DNA from 2 places in the Streptomyces sp. NPDC059788 genome. Region 1 is predicted to be linked to the other one. Evidence: riboswitches for the same ligand, from Rfam matches in the RefSeq annotation. Region 1 holds a riboswitch; the other holds the start of a gene.

Region 1 (4,406 bases):
GGCCGTTCGCGGCCCCGCGGGGTGCTGCTAGCCCTTGAAGCGCGGGAAGGCGCTGCGGCCCGCGTACACGGCCGCGTCGTCGAGGATCTCCTCGATGCGCAGGAGCTGGTTGTACTTGGCGACGCGCTCGGAGCGGGCCGGGGCGCCGGTCTTGATCTGGCCGCAGTTGGTGGCGACGGCCAGGTCGGCGATGGTGACGTCCTCGGTCTCGCCGGAGCGGTGCGACATCATGCACTTGAAGCCGTTGCGCTGGGCCAGCTCGACGGCGTCCAGGGTCTCGGTCAGCGAGCCGATCTGGTTGACCTTGACGAGCAGGGCGTTGGCCGAGTTCTCCTCGATGCCGCGGGCCAGGCGCTCGGGGTTGGTGACGAACAGGTCGTCGCCGACGAGCTGCACCTTGCCGCCCAGGCGCTCGGTGATGACGTTCCAGCCGGCCCAGTCGTCCTCGAACAGCGGGTCCTCGATGGAGACCAGCGGGTAGGCGTCGACGAGCTCCTCGTAGTACGAGGTCATCTGCTCGGCGGTGCGCTGCTGGCCCTCGAACTCGTAGCCGCCGTCCTTGTAGAACTCGGAGGCGGCGACGTCCAGCGCGAGCGCGATGTCCTGGCCGGGGGTGTAACCGGCTTCCTTGATCGCTTCGAGGATCAGGTCCAGGGCCTCGCGGTTGGAGCCGAGGTTGGGGGCGAAGCCGCCCTCGTCGCCCAGGCCGGTGGCCAGGCCCTTGCTCTTGAGGACCTTCTTGAGGGTGTGGTAGACCTCGGCGCCCCAGCGCAGCGCCTCGGAGAAGGACTCCGCGCCGATCGGGGCGATCATGAATTCCTGGATGTCCACGTTGGAGTCGGCGTGCGAGCCGCCGTTCAGGATGTTCATCATCGGGACCGGCAGCACGTGGGCGTTCGGGCCGCCGAGGTAGCGGAACAGCGGCAGGTCGCTGGCCTCGGAGGCGGCGTGCGCGACGGCCAGGGAGACGCCGAGGATGGCGTTGGCGCCGAGCGAGCCCTTGTTGTCGGTGGCGTCCAGGTCGAACATGGCCTGGTCGATCAGGCGCTGCTCGGTGGCGTCGTAGCCGACGAGCTCCGGGCCGATCTGCTCGATGACCGCGAGGACGGCCTTCTCCACGCCCTTGCCCTGGTAGCGGGCCGGGTCACCGTCGCGCAGCTCGACGGCCTCGAAGGCGCCGGTCGAGGCGCCGGACGGGACGGCGGCACGGCCGGTGCTGCCGTCGTCGAGGCCGACCTCGACCTCGACCGTGGGATTGCCTCGCGAGTCGAGAATCTCGCGAGCTACGACGACGTCGATGGACGGCACGTTGTCTCCTTCATGGGTGTCTGGAGTTCTGCAGCACGAGCCTAACGGCCTCCGGGGGTTCCGCTTGCCGCCAGCCCGGCCCATGGGACGAATACACCCGCAAAGGCCCTGTTCACATGAGGTGCGGGCGCTTGTTCGCTGTACGGGGAAGTGGGCGAGTGGGCGAGTGGGCGAGTGGGGGCGGCGGGCGGAGCCGGGGCCCGGTGGCCGGGCGGTCCGCGGGGGAAACACGGGGGGAACACGGGGGAAAGGGAGAAGCCCCGCCGCGGCGCGTGCGGGGGACAGGCGCCGTGGCGGGGCGGTCTCACGGGAAGAGCGGATTCCCGGGACGAGCGGGCCCCGGGGAGCCGGGCTGCCCGTACGTACCGCCGTACGTACGGATCGCCGCGGTCACCCGGGGTCCGTCAGGGTTTCAGCGGGCTCAGACGGCCAGCTTCTGACCCGGGAAGATCAGGTTGGGGTTGCCGCCGATGACGGACTTGTTGTTCGCGTAGACCGACTTCCAGTTCTTGCCGTGGGAAGCGGCGATCTTGGCGAGGGTGTCACCGGACTTGACGGTGTAGTTGCCCTCCGGGTTCGACTTCGGGGTCGACTTCTTCTGGGGGGCCGGGGTCTTGCGGGCCAGGTCCTCGCCCTGCTTGCGGGCCTCGGAGCGCGAGGTGCCCTGCGGGGCGGAGTAGGAGCGCTCCGACTTGTAGGACTTGTGCGACTTGTGCGAGCTGCCGCCCTGCGAGGAGCCGCCGTCGGCCTTGGCGTTCGCGTTGCCCTGGCCGAGGTGGCCGCCGGCGCAGGTCCAGGCACCCGGGCCCTGGATGGCGAGCAGGCGCTCGGCCGCGGCGATCTGCTGGCTCTTGCTGGCCATGTCGGCGCGCGGGGCGTACTGGGTACCGCCGGCGGCGGCCCAGCTGGAGTTCGTGAACTGCAGGCCACCGTAGTAGCCGTTACCGGTGTTGATCGACCAGTTGCCACCGGACTCGCACTGGGCGACGGCGTCCCAGTTGTTGCCCGCGGCGGAGGCAGAGGTGGCGCCCATCAGCGGGACGGCCACAGCGGCACCGGCGACGCCCGCCAGCGTGGCGACGCGGACGGCCTTGGAGGGACGACGGTGCTTGCCCTTGGAGTTCAGCATGGTTGTTCCTCACCGACGCCTGCGAGGTGAGCTGTCGGGTTCGGGCCATGTGAGTTGCCCGGCCGTGTGTGCTTCACACATGGCTTCACCCCAAGCCGGTTGGACCCGCTTTCGCGGGCGGGGCCGGCGCTTACCTTGGGTCCCCCGCTCCTGCCTTCGGCGCTCTCGCGTCGTGTGTCCTTCGGCCACCGGCAGGATTCGGCGTGTGGTCGAAGGGCCCGCTTTGGCGAGCGATGAAGACGGTAAACACGAACACCCCGCTGGTTCAAACCCCTACATCTGAGGCCAGTTGGCCCCCAGACATCACAGGATCATCACATTTCCGCAGGTCGTCGCAGGTTTGGAAACAACGGACGGGACGGACGGGACGCCCACGAACGAGATCCATGTCTCACTTTCACCAAAGCGGGCAAATCCCCACGAAATACCTCGATCAGTGGTCGAGGTCGAGCCGCTGACCAGGGTGGATAAGGTCCGGATCGCCCCCGATGACGCCTTTGTTGGCCTCGTAGAGCGCCGGCCAGCCCCCGGAGACCCCGCGGTCCTCGGCGATCGCTGACAGGTTGTCACCGGGCCGCACGGTGTAGTCGCCCGGCGCGCCCGGGTCCGTACGGTGCGCGTCCCCGCCCCGCGAGGGGTGCCCCCCGCCGGACCGGCCCGCGTCGCCCGCCTCACCGGCGCCCGTGCCGGGCCGCCCCGCGTCGCCGGGCTCACCGCGGTGCTTGCCCTGGGACGGGGGCGCGGTGGGGGTCGTGGAGGCGCCGTCGCCCGGCGTGGCCGGGTCGGCGGGCCGCGACGGTTCCTGCGTGCCGCCCGTACCGGACGGGTCCGGCGTACGGGACGGGTCCGGCTTGCCCGCCGGGTCGGTGGGCGACGGCTTCGGCTTCGGGGTGGCCGTGCCGCCGGGCTCCGGCGTCCCGGACGGGTCCGACGGCCCGGAGGAGGGCGACGGAGAAGAAGGGGAGGACGGGGACGAGGGGGACGGGGACGGCGTGGAGCGGCCGGGCGCCGGGGTCGGCGTCGGCGTGCCGCCCGGGTCGACGTCCGGCCCGCTGCCGCCCTGCTTGAGTCCCGCGTTCACCGCGCAGCTCGGCCACGCGTCGGGGCCGCGCGCGGCCAGGATCGATTCGGCGACGGCTATCTGCTGCGAGCGGCTGGCCAGGTCGGGGCGCGAGGCGTACGACGGGCCGCCGTGGCGGTCCCACATCTCCTGGGTCAGCTGCAGCCCGCCGTAGAACCCGTTGCCGGCGTTGGCGCTCCACACGCCGCTGCTCTCGCACTGCGCGACACGGTCCCAGGTGGCGGTGTCGGCGGCGTCGGCGCTGCTCGCGGCGAGCAGGGGCATGGCGAGGGCGCCGCCGGCGACTCCCGCCGTGACGAAGATGGCCGGAGCCTGTCGGGGGCGTCGGTGACGGCCGTTCCCGGATCGCATGGCGTTGCCTTTCGAGCGGCGGTTGAGTTGTCGTCGAGAGGCCGAAACCGTCGGTCGCGTGGCCTGTTCGCCACCACGCCGCCCGCCCCGGCCTTTCAAACGGATGAAGGTAGCGGTGCCGCCCGCCCGTCACAAGCCGGTGTAGCGGAGATCACGCTCAGGTCACGGCCTGATGTGACGTGAGGTACGGACGGCCTTGAGGTCACCCGCGTACGGGCGTGAACTCCACCGGCAGGGCCCGCAGCCCGCGCATGATCAGCCCGCCGCGCCAGCGCAGCTCGTCCGGTTCCGCGCCGAGCCGGAGGTCCGGGAGGCGGGTCAGCAGGGTCGCTATCGCGGTCTGTCCTTCGAGACGGGCCAGCGGCGCGCCCAGGCAGTAGTGGATGCCGTGGCCGTATCCGAGGTGCTGGTTGTCGCGGCGGGACAGGTCCAGTACGTCGGGGCCGGAGAAGCGCTGCGGGTCGCGGTCGGCGGCGGCCAGCACGACCAGGACCGGGTCGCCCTCGGCGATCCGCTGCCCGCCGAGGGTCAGATCCC
Region 2 (4,406 bases), on a different contig from region 1:
CGGTCCTGTTCGGTGACCCGCAGCTCGCCCTGACGGCCGTGCAGCGCGTCCTGGACATCACCCCGCAGGAGGTGCAGGAGGTCGCCAAGGCCCGGCTGCGCCCCGACAACCGCGCGGTCCTCGTGTACGAGCCGACCGAGCCGACCGCCGCCGAGGACAACGACGAGGAGGCGGCCCAGTGAGCGACGCCGTCAGCAACCCGATGACCTTCCACCCGCAGCCGTCCGGCGGCGAGCCCAAGCCGTGGGCCTTCCCGGCCCCCGAGCGCGGGCAGCTCCCGAACGGCCTCACGGTCCTGCGCAGCCACCGTCCCGGCCAGCAGGTCGTCGCCGTCGAGATCGACATCGTCGCGCCGCTGGAGGCCGAGCCGGCCGGTCTGGACGGCGTCGCCACGATCATGGCGCGCGCCCTGTCCGAGGGCACCGACAAGCACGACGCCGAGCAGTTCGCCGCCGAGCTGGAGCGCTGCGGCGCCACCCTGGACGCGCACGCCGACCACCCCGGCGTCCGCGTCTCCCTGGAGGTCCCGGCCTCCCGGCTGGCCAAGGCGCTCGGCCTGCTCGCCGACGCCCTGCGCGCCCCGGCCTTCCCGGACGGCGAGGTCGAGCGCCTGGTGCGCAACCGCCTCGACGAGATCCCGCACGAGCTGGCCAACCCGGCCCGGCGCGCCGCGATGGCCCTGTCCAAGGAGCTGTTCCCGGCCGACTCCCGGATGTCGCGGCCGCGCCAGGGCAGCGAGGAGACCGTCGCCGGTATCGACGCGGCGGCCGTCCGTGCCTTCTACGAGGCCCATGTGCGCCCCGCCACGGCCACCGCCGTCGTCGTCGGCGACTTCACCGGCGTCGACCTGGACGCGGCCCTCGCGGAGACCCTCGGCGCCTGGACGGGTTCGCCCGCCGAGCCGGTGAAGGCCTCCCCGATCACCGCCGACGACACCGGCCGCGTCGTGATCGTCGACCGCCCCGGCGCCGTACAGACCCAGCTGCTGATCGGCCGCATCGGCGCCGACCGGCACGACCGCGTCTGGCCCGCCCAGGTGCTCGGCACGTACTGCCTGGGCGGCACCCTCACCTCCCGCCTGGACCGGGTGCTGCGCGAGGAGAAGGGCTACACCTACGGGGTGCGGTCCTTCGGTCAGGTGCTGCGCTCCTCGGCCGACGGCGACGGCGCCGCGATGCTCGCCATCAGCGGCTCGGTGGACACCGCCTCGACCGGCCCGGCGCTGGACGACCTGTGGAAGGTGCTGCGCACCCTCGTGGCGGAGGGCCTGACGGACGCCGAGCGCGACGTGGCCGTGCAGAACCTGGTCGGGGTCGCGCCCCTGAAGTACGAGACCGCCGCGGCCGTCGCGGGCACCCTCGCCGACCAGGTCGAGCAGCAGCTCCCGGACGACTACCAGGCCCGGCTGTACGAGCGGCTGGCGCAGACCGGCACGGTCGAGGCGACCGCCGCCGCCGTCAACGCCTTCCCGGTCGACCGGCTGGTGACGGTCCTGGTGGGCGACGCCGCCGAGATCGAGGAGCCCGTCAAGGCGCTCGGCATCGGCGAGGTGACGGTCGTCAAGGGCTGACGGAGCGTCGGCGGCGCGGGCCGCCGGGGGTCGGCGGACCGTGACCCGCTGAGGTGACGAGCCGTCACAAAAGGGATCCAGTGGTGCGTGCGCGCCACTGGATCTTCTTTATGTCCCAATTGTTGGGGGTGGTTGCGCGGTGCCCCTGTGGCGTACGTCATAAAACCCCGGTTCTGTTTGCCGTTCGAAAGTGGCCCCGTTTAGCGTCGATCCGGCTGTCCGCAGGATCACCGCCGCAACCGCGGCACGGGCAGTCATCGCCGAGTCCCCGTACGGCGCGAGCCAGGGGAGCCGGGGACCCATGTCCCTTGGGGTGAATCGGGCGCCTTCCCGGAGGTGCCCGTAGGAGACCTTCCTGCTCCGAACCCGTCAGCTAACCCGGTAGGCGAGAGGGAAGGAAAGGACACAGCCAGCCCATGGCGTTCACCCGTGCCACCGGGAAGCACCGTGGTCCGAGCCGCAGCGCGCGGACGACCCGTAACCTCGCCGGCATAGCCACGCTCGCCGCGTCCGGCGTCATCGCCTCCGTCGCCTCCCCGGCCCTGGCGGCCGGCAACGCGGACGACGCGGGCAACCACGACACCGGCCTCCACCACGCCGTCGTCCTCGGCGACGAGCTCGCCGAGCAGATCGAGGCGCAGGCCGACGCGCAGCAGGAGGCCGCCGAGGCCGCCGCCGCGCAGGCCAAGGCCGAGGCCGAGGCGCGTCAGCAGGCCGAGGAGTCCAGGCGCCAGGCCGAGGCGGAGGCGAAGAAGGAGCGGGAGGCCAAGGAGCGCGCCGCGCGCGAGGCCGAGCGCAAGCGCCTGCTGACCTACGTCGCGCCCGTCGACGGCTCCTACGTCTCCACCAGCTACAAGGCCTCCAGCGGCCTGTGGTCCTCCGGCAGCCACACCGGCGTCGACTTCCACGCCGCCTCCGGGACCACCGTCCACGCCGTGGGCTCCGGCACCGTCGTCGAGACCGGCTGGGGCGGCGCGTACGGGAACAACGTCGTGATCAAGATGAACGACGGCACCTACACCCAGTACGGCCACCTGTCGTCCATCAGCGTCTCGGTCGGCCAGACCGTCACCCCGGGCCAGCAGATCGCCCTGTCGGGCAGCACCGGCAACACCACCGGCCCGCACCTGCACTTCGAGGCCCGTACCTCCGCCGAGTACGGCTCGGACATCGACCCGGTCGCGTACCTGCGCTCGCACGGCGTGAACGTCTGACGCACACCCCGTCCCCCGTACGACGCCCCGGCCCTTACGGCCGGGGCGTCTGCGCATCCGGGGGCCGCTCCGCGTCGCCGCCCCGCGCACGCCTGGCCAAAAATATCCACGAATACGCCACGGCCGTCGGAAATTCCGTGCCCGTCGAATAGAGTCACGTCGAATGCCGCCGCCCGGTGGCATTTCCGGATGTTTCCAGGGGATTACGGCGGAGGCACGGACGATGCGAGGCCACATTTCCGCGCACGTGGTGTGCACGGCGATCCGCGACGACATCGTATCCGGCGCGCTCGCGCCGGGCAGCCGGCTGATCGAGGAGCTGCTGGCCCGCCGTTACGGGGTCTCCCGGGTCCCCGTGCGCGAGGCGCTGCGCACGCTGCAGTCCGAGGGCTTCGTCACCATCCGGCACCACGCGGGTGCCTGCGTGGCCGAGCCCACCGAGCGCGAGGCGGCCGACCTTTTGGACATCCGGGGGCTGCTGGAGCCGCTGGGCGCCGCGCGCGCCGCCACCCGGCGCACCGCGGGGCACCTGAAGGTGCTGCGCGGCGTCGTACGGCTGGGCCGGGAGCGGGCCCGGCACGGCCAGCGGTCCGAACTGCGCCAACTCGACGGGTGGTTCCACGAGACGCTCGCCCAGGCGTCCGGCAGCGCCAGCCTGGCGGCCCTGCTCACCCAGCTGCGGCGCAAGATCGACTGGATGTACGCGGTCGAACTGCCGGCCCGCGACGAGCGGTCGTGGGAGGAGCACGGGGCGGTGCTGGACGCGGTGAGCCGCGGGGACGCCGAGCGGGCCCGCGCCCTGATGGCGGCGCACATCGAGCGCTCGCGCCCGGCGTACCGGCTGCGCCCGGTGGTCCCCGGCCCGGCGGTGAGGGATTCGAAACAGACCGTAAACACGGCGCACGACCAGAATTAACGGGGGCGCCGTATACAAGCGGTGGGCGGATTCAGTGAAATGCGATGGAAAGCGGCGGGGGAGCGGCGGGAAGCGTCGCGCGTGCCGAGAATGCGGGGAGCGGCGCGGGAATGCGGCGGCGGAGCGCTGTGAATTGTCCGGCCGCGCTGAATTGTCCGGCCGCGCCGGCGAAGTTCCTGCTTTCCGGCAGGTCCGCCCATTCTGCCGGCGGGCACAAAAATGCGGCCCCGCCCGGCGCCGGAATCCCGGTCACCGCGGCGGAGCCGCGAGCACACTGACCCGCGCGGCGGTTCAGACGGTCTCCGGGAGCTCCTCAAGGCCCTCGGCGACCAGCTTCGCGAGGCGGTCGAGCGCGGCGTCGGCGCCCTCGGCGTCGGAGGCCAGCACGATCTCCTCGCCGCCCTGGGCGCCCAGGCCCAGCACGGCCAGCATGGAGGCCGCGTTGACCGGGTTGCCGTCGGCCTTGGCGATCGTCACGGGCACCCCGGCGGCGGTGGCCGCACGGACGAAGATCGAGGCGGGGCGGGCGTGCAGACCCTCGGCCCAACCGACATTGACGCGGCGCTCAGCCATGGTGTTGCCCTTCAAGTCGTAACGGTTGTCTAGACCAGTGTCTCATGGTGCCGGGAGTGCTCCGGCAGGCCGCGACGGCCTCGGCGACGGCCTCGGCGACGGCCCCGCGCGACGGCCCCGCGCGACGGCCCCG

Evidence for each region. Region 1 has a riboswitch for cyclic di-AMP ahead of ACFV57_RS41835 (transglycosylase family protein). Riboswitches for the same ligand answer to the same signal wherever they lie in the genome.
Region 2: linked by a shared signal. The riboswitch ahead of ACFV57_RS22275 (M23 family metallopeptidase) and the one ahead of ACFV57_RS41835 (transglycosylase family protein) in region 1 are both predicted to bind cyclic di-AMP.

Annotation. Positions count from the first base shown of each region.
Region 1 is NZ_JBHWHY010000092.1:6,243-10,648, forward strand. Features, by position in the region: gene eno (phosphopyruvate hydratase) at 28-1,308, opposite strand; gene ACFV57_RS41835 (transglycosylase family protein) at 1,730-2,437, opposite strand; cyclic di-AMP (ydaO/yuaA leader) riboswitch at 2,439-2,609, opposite strand; gene ACFV57_RS41840 (transglycosylase family protein) at 2,871-3,869, opposite strand; gene ACFV57_RS41845 (cytochrome P450) at 4,072-4,406, opposite strand, start outside.
Region 2 is NZ_JBHWHY010000025.1:10,661-15,066, reverse strand. Features, by position in the region: gene ACFV57_RS22285 (M16 family metallopeptidase) at 1-182, shown strand, start outside; gene ACFV57_RS22280 (M16 family metallopeptidase) at 203-1,570, shown strand; cyclic di-AMP (ydaO/yuaA leader) riboswitch at 1,819-1,973, shown strand; gene ACFV57_RS22275 (M23 family metallopeptidase) at 1,987-2,784, shown strand; gene ACFV57_RS22270 (GntR family transcriptional regulator) at 3,008-3,700, shown strand; gene ACFV57_RS22265 (HPr family phosphocarrier protein) at 3,992-4,273, opposite strand.